Regions from separate parts of the Trichocoleus desertorum AS-A10 genome, predicted to be linked through region 1. Evidence: predicted binding sites of a transcription regulator. Region 1 holds the regulator's gene; each other region holds the start of a gene.

Evidence for each region. The regulator NtcA, encoded in region 1, controls nitrogen genes in cyanobacteria. The targets are predictions, from matches to a motif close to TTTGTANNNNNNNNTACAAA.
Region 2: NDA01_RS14280 (ChaB family protein) is a predicted target of NtcA. The motif match lies at 2,830-2,849, and genes of this name have one in related genera.
Region 3: NDA01_RS23910 (ferredoxin--nitrite reductase) is a predicted target of NtcA. The motif match lies at 1,172-1,191, and genes of this name have one in related genera.
Region 4: pirA (arginine synthesis PII-interacting regulator PirA) is a predicted target of NtcA. The motif match lies at 2,115-2,134, and genes of this name have one in related genera.

What each region holds. Positions count from the first base shown of each region.
Region 1 is NZ_JAMPKN010000001.1:372,343-377,480, forward strand. It holds gene NDA01_RS01670 (DUF3084 family protein) at 1-889, opposite strand, end outside; gene ntcA (global nitrogen regulator NtcA) at 1,152-1,817, opposite strand; gene fabI (enoyl-ACP reductase FabI) at 2,168-2,983, shown strand; gene hisB (imidazoleglycerol-phosphate dehydratase HisB) at 3,093-3,770, shown strand; gene NDA01_RS01690 (putative 2-dehydropantoate 2-reductase) at 3,737-4,720, opposite strand; gene NDA01_RS01695 (folate/biopterin family MFS transporter) at 4,846-5,138, shown strand, end outside.
Region 2 is NZ_JAMPKN010000009.1:92,590-97,727, reverse strand. It holds gene NDA01_RS14295 (acetoacetate decarboxylase family protein) at 1-305, shown strand, start outside; gene NDA01_RS14290 (phospholipase D-like domain-containing protein) at 295-1,995, opposite strand; gene NDA01_RS14285 (hypothetical protein) at 2,071-2,280, opposite strand; gene NDA01_RS14280 (ChaB family protein) at 2,450-2,719, opposite strand; gene NDA01_RS14275 (cysteine desulfurase family protein) at 2,980-4,149, shown strand; gene NDA01_RS14270 (DUF1995 family protein) at 4,203-4,916, shown strand; gene NDA01_RS14265 (metallophosphoesterase family protein) at 5,102-5,138, shown strand, end outside.
Region 3 is NZ_JAMPKN010000029.1:25,013-30,150, forward strand. It holds gene NDA01_RS23905 (formate/nitrite transporter family protein) at 107-970, shown strand; gene NDA01_RS23910 (ferredoxin--nitrite reductase) at 1,306-3,261, shown strand; gene NDA01_RS23915 (hypothetical protein) at 3,228-3,464, opposite strand; gene NDA01_RS23920 (CmpA/NrtA family ABC transporter substrate-binding protein) at 3,579-4,910, shown strand; gene ntrB (nitrate ABC transporter permease) at 4,996-5,138, shown strand, end outside.
Region 4 is NZ_JAMPKN010000009.1:33,098-38,235, forward strand. It holds gene NDA01_RS14030 (DUF2301 domain-containing membrane protein) at 1-559, opposite strand, end outside; gene NDA01_RS14035 (SAM hydrolase/SAM-dependent halogenase family protein) at 643-1,467, opposite strand; gene NDA01_RS14040 (TrmH family RNA methyltransferase) at 1,553-2,083, opposite strand; gene pirA (arginine synthesis PII-interacting regulator PirA) at 2,202-2,357, shown strand; gene NDA01_RS14050 (DUF1361 domain-containing protein) at 2,880-3,545, shown strand; gene NDA01_RS14055 (sugar phosphate nucleotidyltransferase) at 3,547-4,407, opposite strand; gene NDA01_RS14060 (hypothetical protein) at 4,627-5,138, shown strand, end outside.

The DNA.
Region 1 (5,138 bases):
CGTTACGATTTGCTTCTCGCAGTAATTGGTCTACTGCTTGCTGAGCGCCCGTGGGAGAAACGATCCGCACGACGCCTGCTGACAACACTTGTCCTCGGAAGAGAGCGACGTTGCCTTGGCGTAGGGTTTCATACTGCGCTTGATAGTACTGGTAGTACCGCTGCAAGGTTTGGACAGCTTTCTCTAGATTGGCCTGTTGAACCTCTAAATCTTTAGTTTCTTTAATCAAGTTTTGGCGCTCGTTATCCAGTCGGTCGATCTCGGAGCGGAGTCCCGTTGCTTGCTGAGAAACAGTGCTTAGTTGCGTTTGAGTTCGGTTTAGTTCTGCTTCGGTGCGGTCTTTGGCATCTTCAATCCGATCCTTTTCTGCTTCCGCGCGGCTCAGTTGGCTCTGAGTTTGATCGAGCTGAGCTTCGGTGCGGGCTCTTTCAGTCTCGACTCGGCCTAGCTGGGTTTGGGTACGATTTAGCTGTGCTTCTGTCGTCGCTTGCTTGGCGATCGCGGCCTTAAGAAACAAATTAATTCGATCCAGCCGTTGTTGAGCCGAAACTTGCTCGGCGCGGGCTTGGGTCAGCTCTTGCTCAACTTGATTTTTTTGAACTCTCGTCTTTGCTAAATCTTCTCGCGCTCTAGAGAGGTTTTTCTGAATTTTGCCCAATTCAAAAACGCCAGTCCGGAGTTGATCACTCACAGCAAACAAAATGGCGAGTGTAGAAGCGGAAATGATGCCACCCGTGACAATCGTCACCAAGACTGCGGTTTTGCGGGGACGCAAGTTAAACAAGCTGAGGCGAGCCTTGCCTACGCGCGTACCGATGCGATCGCCCACCGTTGCGATCACACCCCCCAACACCAAGATTGCCACAATTAAGATGTACCCGCTGGTCATCTACCCTCAGGAAGCCATTTGGCTCACACCCAACTCAGATACAGCCTATCTCATGCCCTGGAAGTTTTGTGTGCCATCACACCTGTAGGACGACAACAAGCAGACCCAGATAGCAAAAGTTGCTGCCTTGCCTCAGCGTCAGGAGAGCATCACGGCTCTCTTTGTTTCCTCGCAGGAGTGCCATGAAGCACCTTCCTCGGCCAGAGAGCTGTATTCAAGTCGCTGTAAGCGCTTGTTATTACTAGAGGTTAACCATAGCAGATCAACTGAACTGTTGACTGAGAGCGACGGGATTATGAACCGTAATTTTTTTCTTATGGATGGAAATCATCTTCTCCTGTCGCAGATCTCCAAGTAGGCGCGTGACTGTGACGCGGGTGGAACCAATCGCTTCTGCGATCGCCTGATGCGACAATTTCAAGTCAATTGTGATCCCGTCAGGGCCAGGAACGCCGAAGTCACGACAGAGGATGAGCAAGAAGCTGACCAAGCGTGATCCCATATCCCGGTGGGCTAAGGTTTCGATCATCATCTCAGTTTGCAAGATGCGCGAAGACAACCCTTGCAACATCAGCATCGACAGCTCTGGGTTATCCTTGAGAGCTTTTTCCACTTGTTCAATGGGCACCGACAGTAATTCCGCCGGAGTAAAAGCAACTGCGTGATAAAAGCGATCGGAACGATTGCCCGTAATCAGCGAGAGAACCCCAAAAACACTATTTTCTCGCAGCAAAGCTACGGTGATTTCTTCGCCCGCTTCATAAACGCGAGACAGTTTGACCGCACCTCGGACCAAAAAGTAGACACGCTCCGCTGGATCACCGGGGAAGAAAATCGTCTTGCCTCGATCAAACGTTTCGATCACGGGAGGAAATGCTCCGCCTCCCAGTTGACGAAACACAGATGCTAACGGCCTATCCTGCGTCATTACCATATCCTTTTACCTTTTCGATGCCCTTCTCCAACCTTCATGGGCCGCTCGTCTGGAGATGAACCTTACGAAGGTGAGCCAACTGTAAGCAATTGATGACTTTAGAACACTTAAACTTACTCTAGAGTCATTTTTTGTTCTATTTGATACACAATCTGCCAGCGATCGCCAATGGCTGAAGAATTTAACTGCTGTTTCGAGGACCACAAACGAACGGATCTTGGCTGTCAGCGGCCTATTTAGACCCTATCTTACTCCCCCTAAAGACAGATATCTCGTGATAGGACTCAAGGCAGCGTATCACCCTACCAGCAACAGTCGATGTCAATATCTTTAAGCCCCCATCTTTGAGTATTCTCGTAATTGCCCTTAACGAAGAGATTGCCATGCTGGATCTGACCGGAAAAAATGCCTTAGTCACAGGCATTGCTAACAATCGCTCAATTGCTTGGGGAATTGCCCAACAACTCCATAAAGCGGGTGCCAACCTAGGGATTACCTATCTGCCCGATGAGCGGGGCAAGATGGAAAAAAAAGTAGCAGAATTGGTTGAACCGCTACAACCCAGCTTGTTTGTGCCTTGCAATGTGCAAGATGATGCTCAGATTCAGTCCACCTTTGAGACTGTGAAGGAGAAGTGGGGCAAGCTAGATATCTTGGTTCACTGTCTGGCCTTTGCCAACAAAGATGACTTATCTGGCCACTTTAGCAACACCTCGCGGCCAGGATTTACCACAGCCTTAGACATCAGCACTTATTCCTTAATTCAGCTCAGTGGTGCCGCTAAACCCCTGATGACAGAAGGCGGCAGCATTGTCACTCTGACTTATTTGGGCGGGGTGCGTGTGGTGCCCAACTATAACGTTATGGGCATTGCCAAAGCGGGCTTAGAAATGAGCGTTAAATACTTGGCGGCAGAACTAGGCCCCCACAATATTCGAGTCAATGGCATTTCTGCGGGCCCAATTAGAACTCTCGCCTCCTCTGCGGTTGGGGGAATTCTGGACATGATTCATCATGTGGAAGAAGTGGCACCCCTGCGGCGCACTGTGACTCAACTAGAAGTTGGCAATACAGCGGCGTTCCTATGCAGTGATTTGTCCAGCGGTATGACAGGGCAAATCCTCTATGTTGATTCTGGCTATGAGATCATGGGGATGTAGTGGTTGCCATTCAGTGACTACAACCGTTTGGCCTGCCTGTGCAGGCTCAAAGTTTCTTACTTCCTGTTTCTACTTCTCAGTTTTTACTTCCCACTATTGAGTAGGGCCTATGCAGACTAGCATTCATGAAGCGTCTTCCCAAGAGAACCGCACAGCCTTCGAGCAGGCCAACGGAGCATCATTAGAACCCGTATTTTCAGGACGAGTGGCCTCAGTCAGTCGCAAAACGGGTGAGACAGATGTGCATGTCACCATTAATTTGGATGGACAGGGTCGCTGTGTAGCCGCCACAGGTATTCCATTTCTCGACCACATGTTGCATCAGATTGCTTCGCATGGGCTGTTTGACCTAGAGGTGCGAGCGACGGGTGACTTAGAAATTGATGACCATCACACCAACGAAGATGTGGGCATTACCCTGGGTCAAGCTCTAGCTAAAGCCTTGGGCGATCGCAAAGGCATTGTCCGGTTTGGCAATTTCCTCGCGCCCTTGGACGAAGCTCTAATCCAGGTAGCTCTAGATTTGTCTGGTCGGCCTCACATTAGCTATGGCCTGCAAATCCCTACCGAACGAGTCGGCACTTACGACACGCAACTAGTACGGGAATTCTTTGTGGCAGTGGTGAATCACAGCCAGATGACGCTGCACATCCGTCAGCTAGATGGCATCAACTCACACCATATTATTGAGGCTACTTTCAAAGCCTTTGCCCGTGCTTTGCGCGTTGCTACAGAAACCGATCCCCGTCGGGCTCACACTATTCCTAGCTCTAAAGGCGTCTTGTAAGTTCTACTGCTCAAAAACTTTAACTGTTGGTAGAGCATGGCAATCTGCGGAAGCTCCACTCCTGCGGCTTGGGCAGCTCGTAGTGGGTTGCCAAAAATTGCCTCAACTTCCAGAGATCTGCCTTCGTCATAGTCAATTTTCATGCTGGTGCGGTAGGGCTTCATCTTTATCGTGTCATCCAGCATCTTTTGAATAAAATCATCGGCGATCGCGCGACTCTGCACTTTTGCTCCTAAGGCAACTTCTCGCATCAATTGCTCTGCCAAAGTATAAGTGTAGCGATCGGCCATCAGCGCATCAGTTGTGGCGTTGAGTACCACTGACAAGCCGTTGAAGGGAATATTCCAAACCAGCTTGCGCCAGCGGGCTAGGAGTAGGTCTGCCGCCAACTGGATCGAGATGCTCGCCTGGATAAAGTCTTGAGCGATCTGAGACATGCGCTCTGTGACACCACCCGCCTGATAGTTTGCTGCGTACTCACCTAAGGTAATGGCTCCGTAGTCAAGGTGGCGAATGTGGCCAGGACCCACTTTGTTGGAACAAATAAAGCACAGTCCACCCATGACGCGCTCCGCACCAACAACTTGAGCTACTTCCGCTTCTAAGCCCAAGCCATTTTGCAGCACTAAGACAACACCATCTTCTTTGAGCACCCGAGGAAGTAGGGCTGGCAACAAGTGATTGTGGGTACTTTTGAGTGCCACCACCACTACATCGCAGCGAGGCATCTCCTCGACTCGACGGTAAGCAAAGACCTGAGGCAGCGTGAAATTTCCCTCAGGTGACTCGATCATTAATCCTTGCTGCTGCACCTGTTCGTAGTCACTTCTGAGCAAGAAATGAACTTCTGTGCCTGCTTGCTGAAGTCGGGCTCCATAAAAGCCCCCTAATGCTCCTGTACCTAAAATTGCATAACGACGATTGGGCGCAGCACCCAAAGAGGCCCCCATTGCTCCTAACTCCCTGCTTGCTCCTGTTCAAACATACTGTAATGAGGGGATGTGGCCCTAGGCTGACTAGAGCTTTATGGGTCGCAAGGCGGATTTAGGGACAGCCTAGAGAACAGACGGCTATCATGGTAGGCATTGATATTTATGAACAATTATCAATGATTGTTTCTGAATCGGGTTGGTCCAAAATCAAGTCATCTTTCACAGAAAAAGTTTTCTTTGGGCAGGAGCCAAGCGCAGAGTTAACAGCGATTTTGTTGGTTTACTTTGTGCAAGGCATTCTCGGCTTGGCTCGCTTAGCCATTAGCTTCTTTCTCAAAGATGAGTTAGGGATTGGTCCAGCGCAAGTATCAGCTTTGATGGGGATTGCGGCGCTGCCCTGGATGATTAAGCCTGTCTTTGGCTTTGTTTCCGATGG
Region 2 (5,138 bases), on a different contig from region 1:
AAACTCAGCAAGTCACGGTGCGCCAAGGCGATCGCCTGCTTTGCTCATTACGTTATGAACCACCGTTCTCTCTCTGGCGGCAACCTTTTTCGGCTACTAGTTTTAGCCTGTTGGACTCAGCTTTACTCTCTTTTGCAGCCCATTTAGACACACGTTTGGGTGTGGTTAAAGGACATTTGGAAGTGCCTGTAAACAGCCCGCTGGCCCAGATTTATTTCGGGCAACCTTGGCTCACAGTGAGTCATGCAGAAATGGAGTTGCGAGTGGATGCGCCCCAAAAACGGGTGGCTAACTTTACCAAGTGACGTAAGGCTCTAAGCGATCGAGGAGTTTGGGGCCAACACCAGACACGCGATCGAGATCGGTAAGCGAAGTAAAGGGTTTTTGCTGACGAGCTTGAATAATGCGCTGGGCTAGCGCAGGACCGACACCGGGCAACGTCTCCAGGTCTTGCAGACTAGCAGTATTGAGGTTCACCACTGAGTTAGGTGGGGTCTGGGGCTGCGAGGTTGTAGGGGTTGATGGAGCGGGCGATCGCTGGCTTTTGAGCTTTGAGGTTGGCTTAGGCTGAGTCTGACTTGACTGGCACTGTTTCGCTTGGGCAGCCATTTTGCGTTGTACTGCTGGAGGCACCCCCAAGATGGCATTGCTATATAGCCGCTCAAATTCTCGCTCGTAGTGAGCCGCAACTATTGGGCTTTCAACCACGACTAATGTTTCGTCATTGCCTGTATTGGCAGCATCAGTCCAGTTATGAGACCCCGTAATCACAGTGGCTTGATCAACAACGCCAAACTTGTTGTGCAATAAATCTCCAGGTGGCAGGCGTGGTGCCCCCACTGTACTAATAGGGTTTTGCCAGGGATGGTTGTTGGGTTCGGTTCGGCACTTGTCTTTAAGTTCAACGCCCAGCATGTCTAAGGCTTCGCTATAGGAACGGTAGGCAAAACTAGGATCGATGACAGCCTGTACCTGTACGCCTCGTTCATGATTAGTTTCTAAGACATTCGCTAAACGCTGCTCGGAAAATACAAACAACGCCAAATTCACCGATCGCTGAGCTGTACTCAAGGTTTTGCCAATTAGTCCGCTCCCACTTTGACTCCAGGGACGGGAGGGACTGGTAGGCGAGAACTGCACTGTAATTGAAGTGCTGCCAAGCACAACTGTTTGGGGAGAACGATAGGGTTTTTGTAGGCCAAACTTGCTATCGGACTTGCCTCCAGGGCCATCGCCCCACATAGTGTTGAACTCTTGGGTGAATAAGCTAGCTAATTCGGCGCTGGGAATCCGCAACATGTTGTTAGCGTTGCCTTGACTGGCAGGGCGAGAGAAATCGCCATGAATATCACTAGTAGTGAAATTGGCCGAAGTGATGATTAGGCGTTGTCCATCCACCACGACAAATTTATGGTGCATCAAGTCACTGCCAGCAGAGCCGTTGGCGGTATCATCAATCCAAGGGACCTGCGCTTGCCGCAGCATGACTAAAGTGTCGCCTTGGTTGATTTCCTCTGGGGTAAGTTTGCTGTCCTGGTCGAGGTCTGCGAGTTTCTGGTATTCCTCATAGCGGCTGCGCTCTCGTTCGGGTAGCTTCTCTAATTCAGCCTCGGTGATCGCGCTCCAAGGTTGGCTATAGGTGTTTTCTAAAATTACCCGTACTTTTACGCCTGCTTTTTGGCGATCGATCAAGGCTTGAGCAATCTTGGGCAACCGCAGTTCTTGAACAGCAACATCTACGGTAGATTGCGCTGAGGCGATCGCGTCAATAATTTGCTGCTCTAGATTATCGCCAGGGCGAGTTTGTTGGCGGTAAGGCTCAGTGTATTTGGTAGCAGGTTCGTGATTGAAGTAAGCCTGAACTAACGGATCTTGGGGCAGTGGTGCAGGTGCAGATTGCTGTGGCTGAGATTGCACTTGTTGGCAAGCAGTTAGGCTCAAAATCAGCAGTAGACTGAGGCAAAAACGCGATCGAAGGGAAACCGGAAAAAGCAAAATAACGCTCCTAACGGCAATGAGGGATGCATGTCTAGAGGTTGCCCTAGCCCATAGCATCATTACCATTAGCCGCTAATGAGGTTTCTTCGCGGCTTCCTGTAACGTCATAATGGCGTCTTCCAGCTCGCTGGCGACTCGTTCGTGATTGCCTGCGTTCAGCCAGCGCACTGCTTCGTAAAGCTGAAAAATTGCTTTGACGGTAGAGTCTTGCCTCCGCTCCATGTCTTCCAGTTTCAGGAGCAAATTCTGTACACGGATTTCTAGGATCGCGTCGGTTTCCATTATCTCGGCTCCACCTGCAACTTGAGTGGTAATGTCTCGAAATCAATCGTCTTAGTCTCAGACAAGAATCAAAAATAACCCCAACACTTTTTGTGAGGGGTTAAGGTAAGCTGGGATGAGTTTAACTACGCTTTTTGTAGTCACTCCAGAGCCGCAATTGCCACACTTTTTAGTTACCGCTGACGACCGTTGACTTGTATCTGTGTTCGTCCTCGGGCTTGCGCTGCCACTTACCGTCGCTGCCTTGAACGTAATCATGCTTGACTGTGGTCCAAGCGACATTCATCGCTCCCTCTTGAGACAGACCATCAGACTGAGCACTTCGCATTGCAGCTTGGAAGATCTTTTGGGCTGATTCGGGGAGTTGCTGAGCTTCTTGAGGTAGGTTTTGCTCTTGCTGTTGTTCTGGTGCCATTTGCTTAATAAGCTCCGTTTTCATACTGAGACTTGCGATCATCCTATGCAGCAATAGTTGGAAGTTCCTCAGCCTAGAAGCGAATTAGATACGCTGGTTCGTTCTACCCCAAGAGGCAGCTAACTTTAATTCTTTCTGTCGTTAGGGATACAATTAATTGCTTCAAAGGGCTCCCAATCCTAAACCAAAAGCGGGACATCTTGACTGAATCGGTACGTTTGGGATTGAAAGGTATGCTGGAAGAAAGCAACGCCTTGATTTAAAGCTTTAGAACGCGACTACTCATGCAAATCTATCTGGATTACAGTGCGACAACTCCCCCTCGTGCCGAAGCGATCGCTGCCATGCAGCAGGCTTTGGCGGCGCAGTGGGGTAATCCTTCCAGCTTGCATGAGTGGGGCAGTCGGGCCGCAACGTTGGTAGAACGGGCTCGCATTCAGGTGGCTAGCTTGCTCAACGCTCCACCTGAAGCGATCGCGTTTACGTCCGGTGGCACCGAATCGGATAACTTGGCGATTTTGGGAGTAGCGCGGCAGTACACCACACCTCAACATGTGATTATTTCTAGCGTGGAGCACTCGGCGATCGCAGAGCCTGTGCGCTTGTTGGAGCAGTGGGGATGGGAAGTAACTCGCTTACCTGTGGATGCTCAGGGGCGGGTGAATCCTCAGGATTTACGCCATGCCTTGCAAAGTAATACGGTTTTAGTTTCAGTGATCTACGGGCAGAGCGAAATTGGTACCTTGCAGCCCATCCAGGTGCTCGGTGAAATTGCTCGTAATCATGGCGCATTGTTTCATACTGATGCCGTGCAGGTCGCAGGCCGTTTGCAGCTAGATGTGCAGCAGCTTCCGGTAGATTTGCTCTCGTTGTCTAGCCACAAGTTGTATGGACCGCAAGGATCTGGGGCTTTGTATGTGCGACCTGGAGTGGCGTTGGTGCCGCTGATCGGTGGTGGTGGGCAAGAGTTTAAGCTGCGTTCTGGGACTCAGGCCGTACCTGCGATCGCAGGGTTTGGCATAGCGGCAGAACTGGCGATCGCGGAACTAGCCACCGAAACGCCCCGCTTAATTCGGCTGCGCGATCGCTTGTTTGATCAATTACTAGCGATTCCAGGCGTAACTGTCACGGGCGATCGCTGGAACCGCTTACCGCACCATGTCAGCGTTTGTCTCCAGGCTACCGATAGCGAAACCCTAAATGGCAAAACCTTGGTGCGCCAAATGAATCTGGCGGGGATTGCGATTAGTGCAGGTTCTGCCTGTCATAGTGGCAAAACAACTCCCAGTCCGATTTTGCTGGCAATGGGATATAGCGATCGCTTGGCGAAAGGCGGCATTCGCTTCACCTTAGGCCGAGATACTACAATCGCAGATATTGATTGGACAGCCACCGTATTCCAGCAGGTTCTAGAGCGACTCATGCCCGTACAATTAGTAGGGAGCCGCTCATAGCAGGCTAGTGATCTTCCTCGGCACCCATAAGCCCTCAAGAACCTGACTGAACAATGGCTGAACTTCCCAAAAACCTTGAAGACGCGATCGAGCAAGCCAAAACTGCAACCCAGGCAGCCCTAGAAGCTGGTGTTTGCCGGATCCAGGTGGAACTCAATTTCCCCGAACTCAAACCTATGCCGATCGCTGAGCAGTTTTTGAGTATTTTTGAAGATGTGGGAGCCAACTTCAAAGTTTTTTTTCCTGATGCTGGTGCGGCGGCTCTGGCGCGGCGGGACTGGGGAGAGAAACCTTTTGAGATTCGAGGGATTGGTGAGCTGAAAGGCAAGATGCTACCAGAAGACCAAGCCTTTCTCATGGTTGCCCCGACTTCAGTAGAAGTGGCTGAGGTGCAAAAAATGGCTGATGAAGCCGGAGAACGCCCCTTTATTCTCTTAAATCCGGTTCTGGAAGACATTGCCACCGTTGGCTTAGGCTATGCGGGGCGGCAGCTACGCACTCGGTTCCTTAGCACTTTCGAGGTTTGTTATTATCTCCGCCCTCTCGAAAATGGAGCCTTGCTGCGTTGCTATCCCGGCCCTTGGCAGGTTTGGCTAGAATTAGAGGACGACTACAAACTAATTGCCGAAGTTGACACCAAGCCCGCTGGTGACGAAATCGACCGAATTTTAGCCCAATCTACTGGAAATCCTGAAGATCCTACCCCAGCTCCTAAAACAGGCTTTATGACAGAACTTCAGCGTTTTCTCAGAGCCTTAACCCAGTAACGCTGGCTTTAGGAGAGGTACCATTGGATACAATTACGGTGCGATCGCCAAGGTGAGTCAGGGCATACTATAAGAAGAGTTCAGTGCTTCCCATAGCTCCTCTTTTGCAATCTCAATTTATTGCAAGTTGCAGCTATTTAGGCTAGCTCTGAAGCCTTGCTCAAGTTTTTGCATGAGAGGACCGGATGAGCGAATCTACCCGCCGTCGCATTTTCATCGGGG
Region 3 (5,138 bases), on a different contig from region 1:
ATAAACATAGATTTTGCAGCTAGAGATACACTTTCAAATTCAAAGTCAAAGATTTTGATTTGAAATTAAATTTCCTGGCTCAAAGCAGCTTTAAAAGGACTTGATTATGACGAAAGAAGCGATCGCGACTATTATTAGTGCTGCCCGCACCAAAGCAGAACTGGTTGAAAACAGCTTGCCTAAATTCCTAGTTCTATCTGTATTGGCAGGAATTTACGTTGGCTTTGGAGTGATGCTGGTTTTTTCCATCGGCGCACCCTTGCATGCGGCTGGATCACCTGCGGTTAAAGCCTTAATGGGAGCCTCATTTGCGGTCGCTTTGTCATTAGTTATTTTTGCTGGGTCCGAACTATTCACTGGCAATCATATGTTCATGACAATTGCCAGTCTCGCTAAACAAGTTACCTGGAAAGACACTTGGAAAGTCTTGGGCATCAGCTTTATTGGTAACTTGGCTGGCTCTCTGCTGCTAGCCCTGCTCTTGGTTCAGTCTGGGCTTTTGGCTAAAGGACCGATCAAGGATTTTGTCTTAGAAGCTGTGGCTGGAAAAATGCAGGCTCCCTTTATGGAGCTATTTTTTCGCGGCATTCTTTGCAACATTTTGGTTTGTTTAGCGATTTGGATGGCCGCTAAGACTAAAGAGGATATCGCGAAGTTAGTGCTGATCTTCTGGTGTCTGTTTGCCTTCGTGGGTGCAGGGTTTGAGCACAGCGTCGCCAACATGACCCTAATGGGATTGGGTCTATTTATCCCTCATGATCCTGAGCAAATTTCTTGGATCGGGTATGTCAAAAACTTGATTCCTGTTTCTCTTGGTAACTGGGTTGGTGGCGCTTGCCTGGTTGGAGCCTCTTACTGGTATGTAGGCAGCGATCGCCCATCTCGCAAACCCAAAAAAGCTAAAAAGTTGGAATCAGTGCCCAGTTTTGAAACTTGGGAAACAGAACCTAGAGAGAAAACAACTTATTAATTGCTTAAGCGAACTCATTCTCCTAGTTAAAGAGCTTATCCAGACTATTTGGATAGGCTTTTATTTTTTTGAAGCAGCACCTATTAATTAGGTCTTTTGTATCCTTTGTTGCAAAATCAAATGTTTTTTAGATCGTTTGAAATCAACGAGTTATGTCAAAACAGCATGACTTACATGCAAGTGTTTCATATATAGAAACATTTTGTAACTATAGATACGAATTCACTAGCTAAGTACTCATAACCTTAGCTGGTAAGAAACGTTAAACGGCAAATTACATTGAATTCATCTGAATTCAAACCTTGCTTAAAGCCAGCAGTGACACGGGTAGATTCATGACAACCGCAGCAACCAATCCAGCGACTGGAAGCAATAAATTTGAGAAACTCAAAGCTGAAAAAGACGGTTTAGAGGTCAAAAAAGAACTTGATCGCTTTGCTCAAATTGGCTGGGAAGCGATGGATGAAACCGATCGCGACTACCGCCTCAAATGGTTGGGTGTGTTCTTCCGACCTGTCACTCCTGGCAAGTTTATGTTGCGGATGCGGATTCCCAACGGCATCCTTACCAGCGGCCAAGTCCGAGTTCTCGGCGAAGTGCTACAACGCTATGGTGAAGACGGCACCGGTGACATTACCACTCGGCAAAATATTCAGTTGCGCGGCATCCGCATCGAAGATTTACCCGATATCTTCCGTCGCTTTGAGGAAGCGGGTCTCACCAGTATCCAGTCTGGCATGGACAACGTCCGCAACATCACAGGCTCTCCCGTTGCAGGCATTGATGCAGACGAGTTGATCGACACTCGCGGCATCGTCCGTAAAGTGCAGGACATGATCACCAATAACGGTGAAGGCAATCCCTCCTTTACCAACCTGCCTCGGAAATTTAATATTGCGATCGCGGGCTGCCGAGATAACTCAGTCCACGCGGAAATCAATGACATCGCCTTTGTCCCCGCCTACAAAAACAACAACCTAGGCTTCAATGTTTTAGTCGGTGGCTTCTTCTCCGCCAAGCGCTGTGAAGCGGCAATCCCCATGAATGTCTGGGTTGATCCCCGCGATGTGGTGGCTCTGTGTGAAGCGATTCTCTTGGTCTATCGCAACCACGGTCTGCGGGCCAATCGCCAAAAAGCGCGCTTGATGTGGCTGATTGATGAGTGGGGTCTCGATAAGTTCCGCTCAGAAGTTGAGCAACAAATGGGTCATGCGCTCCAGACGGCTGCTCCCAAAGATGAGATTGTCTGGGATAAGCGTGACCATGTCGGCATTCACGCTCAGAAGCAACCCGGACTAAATTATGTGGGACTACATGTTCCAGTAGGCCGCCTCTACGCCCAAGATATGTTCGACTTAGCGCGTCTCGCCGAAGTTTATGGCAGTGGAGAGGTTCGCCTCAGTGTTGAACAAAATGTGATTGTTCCCAATATTCCTGATTCCCGCTTAGGCCCCTTCCTGAAAGAGCCTCTGCTGCAACGCTTTACCGCTGATCCTGCGCCGCTCTCGCGATCGCTGGTTTCCTGCACGGGATCCCAGTTCTGCAACTTTGCCCTGATTGAAACCAAGAACCGCGCCGCAGCCCTGATTCAAGAATTGGATTCAGAACTCTCTTTGCCGAAATCGGTGCGGATTCACTGGACAGGTTGCCCCAACTCCTGCGGTCAACCTCAAGTGGCTGATATTGGCCTCATGGGGACTAAAGTTCGCAAAGATGGCAAAACGGTGGAAGGCGTAGACCTCTACATGGGTGGCAAGGTTGGCAAACATGCCGTCTTAGGCACCTGTGTACAGAAATCCATTCCTTGCGAAGATCTCAAACCATTTCTCACGAATCTCCTGATCCAAAACTTTGGCGCTCAAATCCGCACGACTCCCCTAAAAACTTCTGCTCAAATTCAATTTTCTGTAGAAGATGAGGTAGTTGCTAGCCCGGTTGCGGCTGTCAATGTCCCTGCGGCATCCAGCTATCAACCTGTGGCAGTGGCAACGCCAGTTCCCTCAGCTCCCCCTGCTCCTCCCGCTCAACCTGCGATCGCCAGCTTTGCTAAATCTGGCAAAGAAGTTGCTTGTACCGAAGCAGATACGTTATTGGATGTAGCGACTCAAGCAGGGGTAGAGCTAGATAGCAGTTGTCAGGCAGGCACCTGTGGCACTTGCAAACAAAAACTGCTGGAAGGCCAAGTGCACTATGAAGGTGAGCCGGATGCATTGGATGCCAGTGAGCAAGCCGCAGGCTGGATTTTAACCTGTATTGCTCATCCCATCGGCAAGGTTGTCATTGATGCTTGATTAGCCGTTGTTTTCCTTACTGCCTCTCGCTCAATCACGGTGATAACCGAGAGGCACATTGAGGGAGCGATCGCTGCTTGCACCCCAAGCCTCACATCCCCCAGATGGATTGCGAGGTAGGTAGTTACGGCTTGAAAACCACAAGTATGTTTCGCTACAGACAAAAACGCCAAAACCTGTAGAAAAACTTCAAAATTGCTCATGGGTAACATTTTATCTAGAGCAACATCGGTAGGGTAATGACAAGCTGTTGGTATAGAAAACTACCAACACCCCAAAATTTTCACAACTTATAACTTGAGTATTGGTGAACGAGGATGACGAAGTTTTCGAGACGGAAATTCATCTTGACAGCAGGCGTTACAGCCGCAGGTACTCTACTCGCCCACGGCTGTACGTCCTCCAATTCGACCGATACTGCTGCTAGCACTTCCCCCAGTGCTGCTCCTGCGGTTAATGTTGCCGCCGCTGATGCGCCAGAAGTCACTACGGCCAAGCTCGGCTTCATTGCCCTAACAGATTCCGCTCCCCTGATCATCGCCAAAGAAAAGGGTCTATTTGAGAAGTACGGTATGAAGGATGTCCAAGTGGCCAAGCAGGCTTCTTGGGCGGCGACCCGTGACAACATTGTGCTGGGTTCCGAGGGCGGCGGGATCGATGGCGCTCATATCCTGTCTCCGATGCCTTACCTAATTTCTGAAGGCAAAGTGACTGATGGCAAGAAAGTACCGATGTACATCTTGGCTCGTCTCAATGTCAACGGTCAGTGCATCTCCGTTGCCAACACTTACAAAGACTTGAAAGTGGGTTTGCAGAGCAATGCGCTCAAAAATGCCTTTGCTCAAGCTAAATCCGCCGGGAAAGAAACCAAGTGCGCCGTTACCTTCCCCGGTGGCACTCACGATCTGTGGATGCGCTACTGGCTCGCAGCGGGTGGCCTAAATCCGAATGAAGATGCTTCGACCATCGTGGTGCCACCGCCCCAAATGGTCGCCAACATGAAAGTCGGCAACATGGAAGCCTTCTGTGTTGGCGAACCTTGGAATGCTCAGCTCGTCAACCAAGGACTCGGCTACAGCGCTCTCACCACTGGAGAACTCTGGAATAACCACCCAGAAAAAGCCTTCGCCATGCGGGCTGAATGGGTTGATAAGCACCCTAAAGCAGCCAAGGCCCTCCTAATGGCAGTGCAAGAAGCCCAGATGTGGTGCGACAAGGCAGAAAACAAAGAGGAGATGTGTGACATTCTCTCCCAACGGGAATGGTTCAAGGTTCCAGCCAAAGACATTATTGAGCGAGCCCAAGGCCGCATTGATTACGGAGATGGTCGAGTGGTTGAGAACAGCCCCCACATCATGAAGTTCTGGGCTGACAATGCTTCCTATCCTTACAAGAGCCATGACCAATGGTTCCTCACCGAAAATATTCGCTGGGGTTACTTTGAGCCAGAAACAGACACCAAGAAACTAGTCGATGCTGTGAACCGGGAAGACATCTGGCGGGAAGCGGCTAAGGCACTCGGTCAAGAAGCTATGACTCCTAAGAGCCCTTCTCGCGGTGTGGAAACCTTCTTTGATGGCGTCAAGTTTGACCCTGAGAATCCAGAAGCTTACCTCAAGAGTTTGCAAATCAAGAAAGTCGAAGTTTAAGTCCAACCGTGAATTTGTAGGGGCTTGATTGTCTAAGCTCCTACCCTTCTTTTCTCACCTGCGACCTAACGAGGAACAAGAGAGCATGACAGCTAGATCGAGTAGTAACGCCATTAATTCTTTCCCTGCCAACTTGCTGCCTCAGCTACGGAAGCAGGCAATCAATGTGATTCCTCCTGTAGTCGCAATCCTCATCTTTTTGGTAATTTGGCAAATTCTCTGCTCAGG
Region 4 (5,138 bases), on a different contig from region 1:
CGAGAAACAGTGCTGTCCACAGAGCTAGTAGTACCTGTTCTCCCTGAGGCGGCAGAATGCCTACCATATGCCCTAGCAGCAAAATAGGAAGTAGCGGAGTCAAAATCTTCGTCTCAGCTCGATTAAAGCAAAAAGCTTCCTTGAAAAAGATCCCCGTCAAAGCTGCAAAAGTGAAGCCAACACCCAACAAACTTAAGGGATGATTGTAAACGAAACTCGCTAGCGGTTCATCTGCTTGTAGAGCAAACGCGATCGCACTGAGGCTCCCGATCGCCCAGAACGCTTGCAAAGCTCGATGCAGCGGCGCTAGATAGATATGAATCGTGAGTAAACTAACGCCCAAGGCCAGTGAAAAGCCAGCATACAGCACAGTCAACCACGACATCACACCTGGCTCATTGCCAAAACGCAACACCAAACCAGCCCCAAGGGCGAAACAACCAGCCGCCACCGCCAGCCCCGCGCGATAAATTATCACACCCTGGCGATCGCCCTCTGTAATCGTAAATTCCCCAAACTGCCCCTGATAAACTTCCGGTTCCAACTGCGAAGTCGTCATTTCCTCTCCTCCCTCTATCAAAAACCTTAAAACACCAACAAGAGCCACCCTTTTGGAGGGGGTCTGGGGGACGCAACCGTCCCTCAGCGGGGGTTTGGGGGCAAGCGCCCCCAAGCATTTGGTTTTAGCAGCACCTCAACTGCATCTCCAACATGCAATTTCAAACTAGCCTCAGCACTTCCCCCATTCACCGCAACTTCAACCCATCCATGACTTCCTACTAATGCTAACAACGTCCCAGCAGGGCGATCGCTGTAGCTAGACACCCCCATAATTTCCGTCTCACCAATCACAACCGTCCAAACCTGCTCTACCACCGCACTTTCAGGAATATTCGTAATTAAATTACCAAAGCGATCGCAATACTGCACCGAACCCCCAATCCTGTCACCCTCAGACTGATAACTCAGAATCGGCAACTGCACCAAACTTTGCAGATCAACCACTGGCCCCAACTCCCGCAACGCCACCCCACTCGCCAAATGAGCCCCCACAGGCGCAAAAATATCACGACCATGAAACGTCGCACTCAGTTGCCCCGATCGCCAGAATCGAGCATTCGTTAACTCCACTGCCGCGATCGCCCGCTGCTGACTCAAAACCCCACTAAACAACCCATTATCTGGCCCCACCAAAAACCCATCCTCCAACTCAATCGCGATCGCCCGCCTTGTACTTCCCACCCCCGGATCAACCACCGCCACATGCACCGTTCCAGGCGGAAAGTAAGGATAAGCATTCATCAAACAAAACCGAGCCGCCACTACATCCTGAGGCGGAACCTGATGCGTCAAATCAATCACTCGCACCTCAGGATTAACCTGAGCGATCGCCCCCTTCATCACCCCCACATAAACATCACTCAAACCAAAATCAGTTAACAGAGTAATTAAATGAGGTTGTGGCATAAAAATTACCTTCTGGAGGAGGTCTGGAGGACGGCTGCGTCCTCCAGCGGGGGTTCGGGGCGAGTGCCCCCGATGGCTCGGTTCATTAACTCAACTCAGATAAAGGATACTGCCGCCCATACTCATAAATCGCGATCGCCGCCGCAGTCTGCACATTCAAAGACTCAACCATGCCAAACTGAGGAATCGCGATCGCCACATCACAAAGATTTGCAATCTCCGCTGGAATCCCCGTCAGCTCACGCCCCAACACCAACACCGCTCGCCTAGGAAAACTGAACTCAGACAAAGGCACCGCATCAGCCCTTAAATCCAGCGCGATCGCAGAATAACCCGCCTGCTGTTGAGCTGCAATCCAAGCAGGCAAAGCTGAGATCGAACAAGCTTCTAAAGGTTGCCAATGGTGAGCTGAAACAGCCAAATTCCTAAACGCCAAATTCTGGGTCAGGGCTAAATCTGCCACCACCACCGACCCCACTCGAAACGCCTCCGCAGTGCGACACAGCCCACCTAGGTTAGCGGGATTCTGCACCAAACTGGCACAAACCACCAAATCTTGTCGGGGCAATTGGGCATAGCGATCGCGAGCAATCGAGGGTCGCTGAGGCAGAGACATGGGCATAATTTCACAAGGCGATCTTAAATTTTTGGTAATGGACGTTACAGACTGCGAGCTGGGAATGTTAACTTAGAGATCAGTTAAAAGCATAATCAAGCAGAAAAAACAGTCCGTCATGAACAAAAATCATCGAGAAGCCGCAACCAGAACCGTACAAGCTCATCGGGAAAACATCCAGAGAAGCCTGCAACACCGCCTAGAAGTTGCTAGAGCCAACGGAGACGAAAATCTAGTTCGCATGTTGGAAGCCGAAGCCAACTACCTCCGCTAATCATTCACTCATTAGGTTAGGGATTGGATATTGATTGCAAGGCCAGCGATCGCCTAAACTATGCTTCGATTTGCTGGCCCGCCTGCTTTAGTATTTCATTGCTCAAGAGTTACCCTTCAAGCTTGCTAAAGAAAATCCCTCAAGAATCCAACCCGTTAATTGGGCGATTTTTGAGGGATTTTTTTAGGAGTTAGAAATCAACCGCTCCCCGACACCACACGTAGGATTTGCTTAATACTTCATCCACCGATTACGTAGCGTTATCAGGAGCTTTCTTGCTTGACGTTAAACTTTAGGTTTTTAGTTCCCCAATACCTGAAATTTATCCGATGCGACTTAATTTGGACCGGGTTCTAAAAGCGTTTGCCCCTGAAGCTGAGTTGGATGACGCAAACCTACTTCCATTTTAGGCTTTATCTTGACGGTGAGTGAAAACCTGCGGCTAGTATGAAGAAGCGATCGCCCCTAATTGCGCATTTCAGGGCAAGTTATCGCTGCTGATTCGTTCTTGATTGAATGCTTATGAAAGCAGAACTGCTCAACTGGATTCTGTTTGCTGGCAAGGTTTTACACCGTAACAGTGATTGGATGGCTTGGAACTTATTCCTAGCTCTTATCCCGTTAGGATTGAGCGTTTGGCTATTTCGTAGAAGTCGGCAGCCCTCCATTCTTTGGTGGTTGGGTTTGTTGGTATTTGTCGCCTTTCTACCCAACGCTCCCTACGTTCTGACTGACATCATTCATCTAATTTACGACATTCGCGAAGGATTTTCCGAGTGGATTGTCACTCTCGTCCTAGTACCGCAGTATATGTTGTTTATTCTGGCGGGATTTCAAGCTTATGTCCTATCGCTGATCAACTTGGGCCATTACCTCAACCAACGACAACGGCATCGCTATGTGCTTTGGGCAGAATTGGTTCTGCATGCGTTGAGTGCGCTCGGCATCTACCTAGGGCGATTCTTGCGTTTTAACAGTTGGGATTTAGTCACACGCCTAGACTCCGTAGCAGACAAAGTCGTAGATGATTTAGTAGCTAAGCGTCCTGCCCTCGTAATGTTCGTCACATTCATCGTTATTACTGGCTTGTACTGGCTGATGAAGGAGGTGACGTTGGGCCTGATTTTGCGGAAGCGCTATCGTAGAACCTTTGAATCGACCTCTGAAGCTGATCCTGGGTCCAGCTAGTTCAAACTTCCGGAGCTAAACCAATCTCAGGATCTAAGCGTGCGTAATCCTGCACCGCTTTAACCAGATTTTCGGGGGTGCCAATGTCGAGGTATACCCCTGCCTCAAACACCTCTGCTTCGACTCGCAACCCTGCTGTAATTCCCGCTTGAATCACATCCCCGATCGCGAGTTCTTGGGGCGATCGGGGTCCTAAATTTTGGGCCTTGGCTGCTTCGATTTCCTTGAGGTAGTCATGGAGAAACTGAGTGAACGTTGGATTCCAGACCGCGATCGCCCACATATATTGCAAAGTAGTTTGACTCGGTTTCTCAATAATCAGCTGCACTTGCCCGGATGAGTCAAAATCAACCATGCCTGCCTTCTGGGGTTGGTCGGTAGGAAACAAGCCCAAAACTACATCAGCTTCAGTTTGGGCCTGCCGTCGTAACAAATGAGTAAACGCATCTTCGGGCCAAAACAGAATATCTGGAAACCCCAGTGCCACGATCGCGTTTTGGACAAACGGATAAGCTTGGTCCAGGGTATAAGGTACTCCATAGGGCAACCCCATGAGTAAGTAGCCCAAGTGCATCTGTAGCATTGAGCCATCACCAAAATAAGCGGGAATGTCCCACTTGCCCGACCGCAGAATGAAATAAGCCTGAGCAATCCCCGCTTGCTGCAACCGCTCTAGCAAATATTGGCTCACCACTTTGGGCCGCACACTTCTTCCGGATGCTACCGCTTGAAATCCAATCGGATATAACTCTTTGCTGAGCGGAAGCGGTGAAATCCGCGTTGCCTGACCGCCCGCAGGAAGTAATCCGATGATGGGTGGTGAGGAGGTGGCTGGCAAGGCAATGAAGTCAGATTGTGGCATGGGTTTAGATGCGGAATTGAATCTGCGGTCATTGAAGTTGTGGGAGCGATCGCCCTCTCTATATTCCCGATATTCCCGGCTAAGTACAAAACTCCTAAGGCTGGCAGAGGCTGGCAGTTGCTGTCCATTGCTATAGCTGTGAATCCTGGGAATCCTATAGGGTGAAGAATTTTACCTACTTCTAGCAGATTACTCAAATTAGGCGGCAAAACTAAAACGATGAAGAACTTGCTCAATGCTGGTGTGAGTCCAGGATTAGTCTGGTTAGCTCTACTCAGCATTATCTTGCTGCCAGCTCCCGCCACGGCTACCAGCAAAACGGCTCAAGCAGGCAACGTGAAAGCAGAACTTGCTTACCAAAAAGCCAACACGGAATTTACTCAGTTTAATGACCTACGCCTAAAAATCACCCGTGGTGGAAAAACACTGCTTGATCAACCCTTGCCAGATAGTGAAGGGAATTGGCCTCTAGTGGCTTTAGGGACAGATTGGGCCAAAGAAAACGCTCAGGCTGCCTTTCAAGTGCGCGACTTAGATGGCAACCAAGAGCCAGAAGTGTTAATCGATCTGTTTACAGGTGGAGCGCACTGTTGCACCTACTCGCTGATCTACCGTTACAACCCCAACTCTCGAAAGTACAGTTACGATCGCTTTGAGTGGGGCAATGGGGGGTACCAACTGCAAGACTTGGACAAGAACGGAGTACCAGAGTTTAACGGGCGCAATGATGC